DNA from 4 places in the Parashewanella sp. 2210YD4-3 genome. Region 1 is predicted to be linked to each of the others. Evidence: predicted binding sites of a transcription regulator. Region 1 holds the regulator's gene; each other region holds the start of a gene.
What was found. Region 1 encodes LexA, which represses DNA repair genes until DNA is damaged. Its sites were predicted from a motif close to TACTGTATNNNNATACAGTA; they were not measured.

Region 1 (3,216 bases):
AACTTCGCATTTGAATCAACATCTCGGGATTTTGCATGAGCCACACCACTTTTACTCATGGCTTGCGCATAACTTGGAGGAGGGTCACTTTGATTTTGAGATCTTATCGCTTCCATTGGCAATTCTATAAAAGTAAAAGTCTCATTATATAAATTAAAAGCTGAACACTGACTTAATTTAGGTAAACTCCCCAAAGGCAAATGTTAGAGGATAGTGCCAATTAGACCGTTGATTAACCCCAGTCAATCCAATGCGGTAACTTATTATTTTTCTTCACTCCCTTTTGCTTCTCGCCAGCAACAAAACAAGCAAAAGTAATCACAAGCTTTAGTTTCTAAGCAGGAACAAAGCAGCCAACATGGGCAACACATGTCTTTATCTCTTGTTATCTTATGTGGTTCAACACTCATAAATTTAGCAAGCAACATACGTAGCCTCATAGGCTCATGCTGAATAAGCTCTCTATGCTCATCAGGATCAATATAAGACTCCTTGATTTGAGAGAGAGACTCTGGATTACATTGATACTTCCGTTCACCATTAGATAAGCCCTGTGGCAGTGAAGCGCTACCGGCTACACCTACACTGCCATAACCAACTTGCTGTGGAGGAAAAATATCTGGATGTACTGCTGCCATTGGATGTGACTCGCTAAAATAAAACTCAGTATAAAATCCAATCACTTACTAAACGAGTGAATCATTGTTAATCTCTTGTCCTTCATTTTCTAACTGTGCCTTATAGCTGTAGGCTTTTATGGCGAAGTTTAATTTCAAACTTATGGCACTCAACAATTCAAGATAAATTTGGTTAACTCTTGCGCTATATAGATTACTGTATATAATACCAGTAACACTGTATGAACAAACAGGTATTGCGATGAGACCTCTAACGCCAAGACAAGCCGAAATTTTAGAATTGATCAAAAGCAATATTTCAGAAACGGGCATGCCTCCAACCCGCGCTGAAATTGCTCGTCGTTTAGGTTTTCGTAGCGCCAATGCTGCTGAAGAACACTTAAAAGCATTAGCCAAAAAAGGCTACATTGAGATCATGCCCGGTACCTCCCGTGGCATTCGTTTAACTCAAGAAGTGACAGCTCAAGAAACGGGTCTACCGTTAATTGGCCAAGTTGCCGCTGGCGCACCTATTCTCGCTCAAGAACATGTTGAACAACATTATCAAGTCGATGCTCACTTATTTAAGCCTTCCGCCGACTTTTTACTGCGTGTTCGTGGTGACAGTATGAAAAATATAGGCATCTTAGAAGGTGATTTGTTAGCGGTACATAAGCAGCAACAAGCCAATAATGGTCAAGTGGTGGTAGCACGGCTTGAAGACGAAGTCACCGTTAAACGTTTTGAGCAAAAAGGAAATGTGGTTTATCTACATGCTGAAAATGAAGACTACGCCCCAATTGAAGTCGATTTAAGCTACGAACAATGTGAAATTGAGGGGTTAGCTGTTGGTGTGATACGCAATGGAGAATGGTTATGAGTATGCAAACAATAGGAGCGCAACACCACCCAGGACTTTGGCAAAGTGACAATGTTTGGCAACCTCAAGCCATTAACACTGTGCAAACACAGTCTTATGGATTGACGGAACTGCAAACGCTAAGTCCACAGTTGGCTCAACTGAGCCATCAAGGGCGATGGATAGTATTAATCAATCCCCCAAGCAACAATTTCAAAACCATTTTGGCTAAAGCAGGAATTGCCATCGACAAAGTTTTGTTAGTCCACACTAAAGATGAAGTTGAAACTTTATGGGCAATGGAAAAAGCATTGACCTCTGGCACCAGCAGTGCCGCCATTTGCTGGACATCCAGCCTAGATATGAAAGACAAACGTCGCTTGCAATTAATCACTAAAAGCGCACGTGCGATGGGCATTATTTTTGAAACAGAAACTGAAGTCCCAACGACAACAATTAAAACATCATCTATAGCGGCTCACACTCACTAACTTTTCTGTAGTACTTGAGGCTCGCTTCAATTATTACGGCATCGGTCTGTAGTCAATGACCTTTGCCTAAGACATCACGTCTCTTTTTTATAATCTACCGATGAAGAGCTTTCATGGCTTCACTTCTCATCACCACTACAATTCGGTTTTTCACCTTTTGCCGTTCCCATTAAATAAAAATATCAAAAACCTTAACTTGATCAATCGGTAAGCACCAAGTATGGTAATCTCAATAATAAATTAACAATTTATTATCATGTGCAAAAAGTTTAATTAAAAGAAAGACATAAAAACCTAGCAAAATTCAATAAGGATGCTTTCCTTAAAGTAAGGCAGAAAACTCATTCTGCTGCATAGGTTGAAATGTCCCAGTGAAAAAGCTGTCGTACTATTTGATTCGCTGTTAAGCGCCAAAGTGGAAACACAAAAGCCGTATAAAGTAGCATTACCATTGTCGTACCGTAACAGACACGCCATACCGTCTCACCTCGGAGTTATTGGAACTTAAACCACTACGCTCTTAGATATCAACAAGCTTTTGGGAACCGGAGAGTTCGCATAGGGCTAAGGGATACTGTGTAACTCTTCTTTGTTTAACAAAGGAGACGTCAAGTGAAGCGAGTGTTGTATTGTTTATTGGCCGCACTAATGGTGCCGCCTGTTTGGGCCGAATCGATGCGCCTAAACATGACTCAGGGCGTGACGGGGATAAGCCAAGAAGTTTATCACCTGCACATGACTATTTTTTACATCTGCTGTGTTATTGGGGTGATTGTCTTTGGTGTGATGCTCTACGCCATGATCAAACATCGTAAATCTAAGGGCGCCGTTGCGGCCAATTTTCATGAAAGCACCAAAGTCGAAATCTTATGGACCATTATTCCATTTGTGATTTTGATTGCTATGGCCATTCCTGCAACCAAAACCTTATTGGCGATGGAAGATTCAAGTAATTCTGATCTCACCATTAAGATCACCGGTTCACAATGGAAGTGGCATTACGATTATTTTGATAAAGGCGTAGGCTTTTACAGTGTCCTTGCCACTCCAAGAGATCAAATCGAAAACAAGCAAGCCAAGCAAGAACACTACTTACTTGAAGTCGACAAGCCATTAGTTCTCCCCACCGACCGTAAAATTCGTTTTTTAATGACCTCAGACGATGTGATCCACTCATGGTGGATGCCTGCGTTTGCGGTGAAAAAAGATGCCATTCCCGGCTTTATCAATGAAGCTTGGGCAAGAATCG
Region 2 (3,216 bases), on a different contig from region 1:
ATGCCTGTAATACTTGTTAGCTCAGGGCAAGCGTAGTTTTGCATTTCAGCGCGCTCTGCAAAGCAGCTTAATACATCCAATTCGGCAGCCGATTTAGCAAACTGTTGCAGTGGTGCCAGTTGGGGCATCAATAAATCAAATAATTGTTCCCATAACTGTTTTTCAAGCGCTAGCGCTTTCCCTTGGCTAGATAACACTTTTTCTTCGTGCTCTTTTAGCTCTGGAGTAATGTATCTTTCAGTATTCTTAAGCGTTTGGCGGCGCTGATAAGACAGCGGAACATTTGTGGACTGCGCTTTACTCACTTCAATGTAGTAACCATGCACGCGGTTATAGCCAACTTTTAGGGTTGGAATACCGGTTTGCTCGCGCTCACGCAGTTCCATTTGTTCCAAGTAACTGGTTGCGCCATCACTTAAGTGACGCCATTCATCGAGTTCTGCGTTGTAGCCTTCTTTGATCACGCCACCGTCACGGATCAGCATAGGAGGGTTATCGACAATGGCATTTTGTAATAATGCTAACTCAGCAGGGAACTCACCTAATAGTCGAGTTAATTGCTGTAGATGCGATGACTCTGCATCTGACATTAAGCTTTGGACTTCCGGTAGAACCTCAAGAGCTTGACGCAGTCGTGCAAAATCTCTTGGTCTTGCGGTGCGAAGTGCCAATCTTGCGATGATACGTTCTACATCGCCTAACCCTTTCAAAAAATCGTGTAGCTCATCATATAAATTAGCATCGATAAGTTCAGATACCGCTTGGTGACGAGCTTGAATGTGACCATGATTGGTTAATGGCTGGTGGATCCAGCGTTGGAGCATACGACTGCCCATTGGGGTTGCCGTGCTATCCAATACTGATGCTAAAGTATTATCAAAACCACCTGAAAGGTTTTGGGTCAATTCTAAGTTTTTACGAGTAGCAGCATCCAGTACGATTGTATCGTTTTGATTAAAGCGAGTAATGGCGTTGATGTGGGGCAGTGCAGTACGTTGAGTATCTTTCACATATTGCATCAAACAACCCGCGGCTTGCAATGATAGTCGAGCATCACCAATGCCAAAACCACGCAGATCTTTAGTGCCAAATTGCTCAAGCAGCATTTTCATGCCTGTATCGTAGTCAAATTCCCATTCTGGGCGACGACGGCTACCTTTAATTGAGCCGATTAACGTCAGTTCTGAGAAGTCTTCGCTATACAGTAATTCAGCAGGATTAGTACGTTGTAGTTCTGCTTCTAACGCTTCTAATGAAGTGAGTTCACTTACTACAAAGCGCCCTGAAGCTACATCTAATGTCGCGTAACCGAATAGGTTTTGTCGACCATAAACCGCGGCTAATAAATTATCTTTATGTTCTTGCAGTAACGCTTCGTCAGTTAATGTGCCCGGAGTGATGAGACGAACTACTTTACGCTCAACAGGACCTTTTGAAGTTGCAGGATCGCCGACTTGTTCGCAGATTGCTGCGGATTCGCCTAATTGAACCAGTTTTGCTAAATAGCCTTCAACAGAATGATAGGGGATACCTGCCATTGGAATTGGGTTCCCACCACTTTTACCACGGGCGGTAAGCGAGATACCCAGTAATTCGGCAGCTCGTTTGGCGTCATCATAAAAGAGTTCGTAAAAATCACCCATACGATAAAACAGCAACATATCTGCATGTTGAGCTTTCATCGTAAGATACTGACGCATCATTGGTGTGTGGCTGTCTAAGTTTGCTAATTCGGCATTCATTCGGCGTTAAAGATCCATATCGAATTTTTTATCATTCTTGGTATCTTAACAATCTTTGGATAGGGTTTCAGAATGAGTTGATAAAATTTTTATCAATAACACTTGATACTGTATGATTGTACAGTATACTAACTGACATTAAATCGACTTTAGTTTTAAGTATCCACGAGAGGGAACAGCAATGGCAGCAGATGCAAATAAAGAAAAAGCACTGGGCGCAGTATTGGGACAAATTGAAAAGCAATTTGGTAAAGGTTCTATCATGCGTTTGGGCGAAGACCGCTCAATGGATGTAGAAACCATTTCAACTGGTTCGCTGTCATTGGATGCTGCACTGGGTGCAGGTGGTTTACCAATGGGACGTATTGTTGAAATCTACGGTCCTGAATCTTCTGGTAAAACAACTCTAACACTTGAAGTGATTGCAGCCGCTCAAAAACAAGGTAAAACTTGTGCCTTTATCGATGCTGAGCACGCACTTGATCCTGTATACGCTAAGAACCTCGGCGTGGATATTGATAACCTACTTTGTTCTCAACCTGATACTGGTGAGCAAGCACTAGAAATTTGTGATGCATTAACTCGCTCTGGTGCAGTAGACGTCATCATTGTTGACTCGGTAGCGGCTCTTACTCCAAAAGCTGAAATCGAAGGTGAAATTGGTGATTCACACATGGGTCTAGCGGCTCGTATGATGAGCCAAGCGATGCGTAAGCTTGCTGGTAATCTAAAACAATCAAACACGCTACTTATCTTTATTAACCAAATCCGTATGAAGATTGGTGTGATGTTTGGTAACCCAGAAACCACAACTGGTGGTAACGCACTTAAATTCTACGCTTCTGTTCGTTTAGATATTCGTCGTACAGGTGCGATTAAAGAAGGCGACCAAGTAGTAGGTAATGAAACCCGCGTTAAAGTGGTTAAAAACAAGATTGCCGCACCATTTAAGCAAGCTGAGTTCCAAATCCTTTACGGTCAAGGCATTAACAGCAATGGCGAATTAGTTGACTTAGGTGTTCAAAATAAGATCATCGAAAAAGCCGGTGCTTGGTATAGTTATAAAGGCGACAAGATTGGACAAGGTCGTGCGAATGCTGGCAAGTATATGATTGAAAATCCAGCCGTCGCTCAAGAGATTGAACAGCAACTTCGCTCACTTCTTCTTGGTAAAGCAGAAGCAACTAAAGCTGCTGAAGGTGAAGAAAACGTTGATTTAGAAACTGGCGAAGTATTCTAAACCCGTGTCTAACACCCCAACTGCAAAATCTTACGCGGTCAGCTTATTAGCTGGCCGTGATTATTCCCGCAAACTCATCCACGATAAACTCGTCAAAAAAGACTACGCACTTGCTGACATCGAGATTGCACTTGATGAATGTGAGGCCAGTGGTTACCTCAATGATTCACGATATGCAGAATCCCTACTTAGAAGTCATATCTATAAAGGTCATGGTGTGATTCGTATTCGCCA
Region 3 (3,216 bases), on a different contig from region 1:
AAACTTTTCAAAAAATGATTTCACCAAGAAAGGCTACAACATGGGGTAAGATCAAAATGGGTTTGGGTTGGCAAGTGTATAACAACAAATATGGCAGAGTGATTCGACATGCAGGATCATTTAAAGGCGTTAAAGCTTTGCTGATCGCATATCCTGATACTCAGCGTGGGATCATTATTCTAACGAACGCAGATGAAGTACCCAGATGGGATATTGCCGCACAAATAAACAGAATCTTAGACAATGATTCGAATTAACTTGATAAATTATTTATGGCAAATCTAGAGTGCGCTCTCAATTAAGCTGCAAATAAACTATGTAAAGTCAATTAGGTGTAATAAGCAACAAGAAATGCTCAACACCGTATGGCAGGTATGTTTTTCCAATCGGTTGTGTATTGCGGTGTTAAGAAGGCTCGGCGCATGCCCCATTTAACTTCTGTGCCCTGCGCTGAAACGAAAACGGTATCTCGACCATATCTGTGGTTCAATTTATCGATGGTTTGCATCAACTCTGGTTTACTCATTGGTTTATCAAACATATCGAGTTGCTGATGCTTTGCGTCAGTTAGATCTAATAACCCTACACCGACTTTGTAATAACGAACGCCCATCACAAATAGCTCATTAACCACTTCTGAAACGCCTTTACTTAACTCTAAAGTGCAGTTGGTTGGTCTTGCAAACTTCACCAATCTTTTAAAGTATCTTTGATTATCATCATGGGGGGAGCTGTGAACAAAAACTAATACGTGCGTACACGCTGAGTTTTGTTTACGAGCTTTGGCAGCAGCAATCCCAATGTGCTTACACAAGGCTTGTTGTAACTCATTTTCTATTGTTATCCGGTTGCCCATACTTCGGGTAGAAAATATTTGCTTCATATCAGCTCTAACTTCATCCCACGTTTTACATGCAATGCCATTCAGTTCATTAATTGTGCGCTCAACTTCAACGTTGAACTGCTTTCTTGCTAACTTAGGAGGCATACGAGCTAACTCATAAGCGGTATGGATTTTCATCAGATGCAATTTTGCAGAAAGCTTTCTTCCTATGCCCCATATTTCTTCAACAGGCGTATTCATCAATATTTCAGCAGTTTTATTGGCTGAGTCGAGGACACAAACGCCTTGATAGTCTCTTTCATTTTTGGCTGTATGATTAGCTAACTTGGCAAGCGTCAAGGTTTCCCCAACACCAACGCACACAGGTAAACGAGTTTCTTTCCATACCGTTTTTCTGATTAATTGACCGTGTGAAACTAAATCAGGAATAGTCTTATCAATATTTTTGAAAGATAGAAACGTCTCATCTATCGAATATACATGTTGTTCTGGTGCAAACTGACCTATCACTTGCATCAATTTTGCTGACAGGTCTGCATACAACTCATAGTTTGATGAGCAGACTATAACGCCCTTTTGCTCACACAAATGCCGAGCTTGAAAGTATGGAATGAATTTTTTGATCCCAGCTTCTTTTGCTCTGCGGTTTGCAGCAACAATACAACCATCATTGTTACTCAATACAATAATCGGTTTGTCTCGCCAATCAGGACGAAACACCGCTTCTGCAGAACAATAAAAGCTATTAGCATCAACTAATGCAAACACTGCATTCTCTGGATCAGATTGCTAGGACGATGACAGCGAATTGAACGCACAACTACACCTTCAATACTAAATACATCATATTGATTAATAGGAACAGCTTGGTACTTTTCATTTGCCGAAAGTAGTTGCCTTCTTATTGGGTCAATGATCTTACATACAAATTCGCCGTTTAGATTAGCAACAATCACATCCATTTCTTGAAGCGTGACATGTCGATCAACAATCAAAATATCATTATCAAAAATACCAACACCTTGCATACTGTCACCCATTGCCTGACCAATGAAGGTTGCGCTTGGATGCTCAATCAATAACTGATCCAAACTTAATGCAAGCTGTGAATATTCTGCTGCTGGAGACTCAAAACCTGAGATCCCTGCTTGGGCAAAAAGTGGAATTACTCTCATATTTACGTAATACTGTTTATTTACACAGTATGTATTGGCAATAATAATCACACTTAGTAAATTCAACATTGTAAAAACTTGATAATGCTTGAGTATTAGTTTGCAATAAGTTTTTTTTGTTATAAATTTGTTGGCTACATTTGGGAAGCTGTGAAAATAAAAAAGCAGAGCTTAGTTAGCCACTAAAACTAAAGCTGTATGTTAGGGTGTATTTTTGAACATTAAAAAATTACTTAAGTTTTACAAGGACTGCTTTAATGAAGATAGTGCTGATTTAAACCTCTGGAACCTAAATAAACTTAAAAGTGAAGATCGCTTCATGCTAACTGGTCACGATGAGCTGCTATCTAACACCGTCCTTAGACTACCTATTCCTAGTGATTTTGCGACTCCCCTTTCAAAACGTGTAGAAATCTATGCAAGAGAAAGAGTTTTACTCTATGTTAATTTTATCGTTTCAGGAAACTTAGAAATTAACGGTGAGAAAAAGAATGTTTTTTCTCCATTAATTTACACTGAAGCTGATTTAGAAAATGATAAAGGAGACTTTTACTTTAGCTCTGCGAGTCAAAAACATGTAGCTAACGAGCCTTTGATCAAATTGCTCATGCCAGAAGAGTACAACTACAAGCTTAATGAAGAAGAAATAACATTACCTGCTTATTGGACGTCATTTTTCAAGAATAGCCAGTTAGATATTGATGCTCTACAGTTATTGAATTTCCCTCGATTACAATCAGCAAAAGATCTAGATAAAAACGATAAAGGACTTAAGGTTTTACCTGCTTCAATGCTTATTTTTGTTGAGCGCTCTATAGCAAGTAGAGGTATTCTCCATGAATTGGAGGCTATGGTTAATGCAGATAAGTGGTCTACTCCTATAAATGATTTATTCAAGGGGGAATGCACTACAAGTTATAAGAATTCACTCAAGTATGATTATTTACCCGGACTATTATCTACTCCTCAAAAATCAATAATAGAGAGTGCGGCAAGCTTCGGAGTAAGTTGTGTTTCTGGACCACCCGGTACAGGAAAGAGCTATACAATTGCTGCAACCGCTGCTGAAAACATGGCTAGAGGAAAGACAGTTCTTATCGTTGCAGCAAATGATACTGCCTTAAATGTCATTGCAGCTAAACTAGAAGAAAACTTTCATTTAAATGACATTGCTATCAGAGCGGGACAAAACCAATA
Region 4 (3,216 bases), on a different contig from region 1:
TCGGTTAGCACTAAATTAGCACCAAGTGCTTTAAGAAGCTTCCTTCTTTCTAAACTCATGGTTTCGGGCATGGTCAAGGTGAGTTTATATCCACGAGCGGCTGCTACATAGGCTAGAGCAATACCTGTGTTGCCAGAAGTTGGTTCGATTAATTCTTTTTCAGTGGTTAATGTTCCATTTTTCTCAGCAGCCCAAATCATGTTTGCGCCAATACGACATTTAACACTAAAACTTGGGTTTCTAGATTCTATTTTTGCCAAAATGTTGCCATTACCAATTCGGTTTAGGCGAACCAGTGGGCTTTTACCTACTGTTTGTGAGTTATCTTCGTATATATTAGCCATGATCATTCCGTTAACAGTGTTTGAAATATAAATACTAGAAATAATTTATGTAATTCAAAAGTTATAATTTCTTCTTGTATATAACCAATAGTTATTAACAGTGATTGGCTAATAATAAAAAACACTACCACAAAGGGGTAGTGTCCTAACAAATAAATGCGCATACGGAGCTATGCTGCAGGAGTTGGTTATTTAGGTTTAATAAACTTTAGTGTCATTCGATCACTTTCACCGATAGCAAGGTATTTGTCTTTATTTTGATCGCCTAACCTTAATCTTGGGGGAAGAGTCCAAACTCCTGACGGATAAGTTTTTGTGTCTTTTGGGTTTGCATTGACTTCACTGCTAGCGATTAGTTTGAATCCGGTTTTTTGTGCTAATTCTTTTACGAATTTTTCAGTAACATAGCCAGACTCAATCATTTCTAACCGGGTCGCATTAGGTTTAGCGCGATGCTCAACGACACCAAAAGTTCCACCTGGTTTCAAAGCGTTATAGGCTGCTTTGAAAACCTCAATTTCGTTATTATTCGCAATCCAGTTATGCACGTTACGGAAGGTTAGTACCACATCAGCTGTCTCTGCAGGTGCCATAACAGGGTGGGCCGGAGGCATAAAGCTTGTGACGCTAATCTGACCATATCGTTCTGGGTGATCCTTAAACTTTACGTCGTATTTCGCGCGAGACGTTCTATAGTATTTCACCGCTGAATCAGATGGAAAGTGAGCGGCAATAAACTCACCTGAGCCTTTAAGTGCTGGCGCAAGAATATTTGAATACCAGCCACCACCGGGCCAAATCTCGACAACAGTATCCGTTGGTTTAATACCAAAAAAATCTAATGTTGCTTTAGGGTGACGATATTTATCTCGTGCTTTTTCTTTAGCTGTTCGGTACTGATAATCATATTGCAGTGTCGTAGGGGCTTGTTTAGCTTGCTCATGATTATCGTACCCATAAGCTGTAGCCGAGACTCCGCTTAGTCCTAACATTCCTGTCAGTATCACCAGTGCAAGAGTTGATTGTGATTTCATTATTGTTTCCTTTTACTCATGATCATCTTTGTTATAACTCAAACCTTAAGCTTAAGCGACTAATTTTTAATCTTTTATTATTACAATTTATGACGATGTACGATATGGCGAGTTACGGTCTAAATGCTGAAAGTTGCATATCAATTCTGGAAAATTTATAGTTACTGTAAATTTATCCAGTAATTGTCGTTGATGATCCTTTATATCGCAGAGAAACCTAGCTTGGGAAGAGCTATTGCCGATGTGTTACCCAAACCACATAAAAAACATGATGGCTATATTGAATTGGCTAATGGTGACTGTGTTTCTTGGTGTATTGGTCATTTACTTGAAACAGCTGAGCCAGATGCTTACGATGAAAAGTATAAAAGTTGGAAATTAGAACATTTACCAATCATTCCTAAAAAATGGCAACTCAAGCCCAAGCCTAAGACCCGAAAGCAACTCACAGTTCTCAGAAAGTTGGTAAAGCAGTCTGTTCAAATTGTTAACGCTGGAGATCCAGATCGTGAAGGCCAGTTATTGGTTGATGAAGTTATTTCTCATTTAGGGGTCAAAGGAAATAAACTCAATCAAGTTCAGCGTTTATTGATTAGTGACTTAAATCCCGCCGCTGTTAAACGTGCCTTAAATAACTTAAGAAGTAATCGTGAGTTCATTCCATTAGCAACTTCAGCTTTAGCAAGAAGTAGAGCTGATTGGCTTTTCGGTATTAATTTGACTCGTGCGTATACCATACAAGGAAAAAAAGTGGGTTATGACGGGGTACTATCTGTAGGTCGAGTTCAAACGCCATTACTTGGGTTAGTCGTCAGACGTGATGAGCAAATTCAGCAGTTTCAATCAAAGCCATTTTATGAAGTTTTGGCGCACTTATTGACAGATAAAAGTGAAGGGTTTGTAGCTAAGTGGCAACCCAGTGAAGCTTGTCAGCCTTATATGGATGAAGAAGGTAGAGTGTTGGTTAAAGGATTAGCTGAAAATGTTGTGAACCGTATAGGTAACCAAGCAGCAGAAATTACCAAACTGGAAACAAAAGACAAAAAACAAAATCCGCCTTTGACATATAACTTATCCAGTTTGCAAATTGATTGCGCTAAACGGTTTGCAATGTCGGCACAGGACGTATTGTCTATCTGTCAGAGCTTATATGAAAAGCACAAACTCATTACGTACCCAAGATCAGACAGCCGTTATCTTCCCAAAGAGCAATTACAACTTGCGCCAAAAGTTGTAGCAGCGGTTATAGCTAATGCTTCAGAGCTTGTCTCGAATATTCCTCAGCCTAATACAAGCCTAAAATCAAAAGTGTGGAATGACAGTAAAGTGGATGCTCACCACGCTATTGTTCCAACAGAAAAACGAGTTGATTTAGCTAAATTGTCAGCAAATGAAAGCAAAGTATATCAGCAAGTAGCAAGGCAATATTTGGCACAATTTTATCCTGCGTATTTATATCAAGAAACCCAAGTCGAAGTGACTATTGCTGGTGGTAAATTCAGTTGTAAAAGTAAAACTGAACAATCCTTAGGTTGGAAAAGTTTATTTAAGTCATCAACCAAAGAGAATTCACAAGATAGGACTGAAGCCCAGCTACTACCGCCTCTTACTTTGGGTCAGAAATTAACTTGCACACACGGTGAGTTACTTGAGAAGCAAACCCAGCCACCTAAACACTTTACCGATGCAACGTTATTATCGGCTATGACGGGGATCAATCGTTTTGTTCAAGATCCTGAAATTAAAAAAGTGCTAAAAGAAACCGATGGCTTAGGAACCGAAGCAACACGTGCAGGTATTATCGAATTGTTGTTTAAGCGTGGTTTTTTGAAAAGACA

Region 2: a site for LexA is predicted at 1,849-1,868, ahead of recA (recombinase RecA). Genes of this name have one in related genera too.
Region 3: a site for LexA is predicted at 2,030-2,049, ahead of AC1EU0_RS06775 (LexA family protein). Genes of this name have one in related genera too.
Region 4: a site for LexA is predicted at 1,541-1,560, ahead of AC1EU0_RS12005 (DNA topoisomerase III). Genes of this name have one in related genera too.

What each region holds. Positions count from the first base shown of each region.
Region 1 is NZ_JBWQOG010000017.1:33,201-36,416, reverse strand. Features, by position in the region: gene AC1EU0_RS18640 (hypothetical protein) at 1-116, opposite strand, end outside; gene AC1EU0_RS18635 (hypothetical protein) at 264-638, opposite strand; gene lexA (transcriptional repressor LexA) at 880-1,497, shown strand; gene AC1EU0_RS18625 (cell division inhibitor SulA) at 1,494-1,967, shown strand; partial or broken gene coxB (cytochrome c oxidase subunit II) at 2,580-3,216, shown strand, end outside.
Region 2 is NZ_JBWQOG010000004.1:84,565-87,780, reverse strand. Features, by position in the region: gene mutS (DNA mismatch repair protein MutS) at 1-1,742, opposite strand, end outside; gene recA (recombinase RecA) at 1,924-2,982, shown strand; gene AC1EU0_RS07540 (regulatory protein RecX) at 2,987-3,216, shown strand, end outside.
Region 3 is NZ_JBWQOG010000003.1:338,625-341,840, forward strand. Features, by position in the region: gene AC1EU0_RS06765 (serine hydrolase domain-containing protein) at 1-257, shown strand, start outside; gene AC1EU0_RS06770 (Y-family DNA polymerase) at 356-1,612, opposite strand; gene AC1EU0_RS06775 (LexA family protein) at 1,600-2,019, opposite strand; gene AC1EU0_RS06780 (AAA domain-containing protein) at 2,234-3,216, shown strand, end outside.
Region 4 is NZ_JBWQOG010000007.1:110,581-113,796, forward strand. Features, by position in the region: gene cysK (cysteine synthase A) at 1-344, opposite strand, end outside; gene AC1EU0_RS12000 (class I SAM-dependent methyltransferase) at 533-1,378, opposite strand; gene AC1EU0_RS12005 (DNA topoisomerase III) at 1,571-3,216, shown strand, end outside.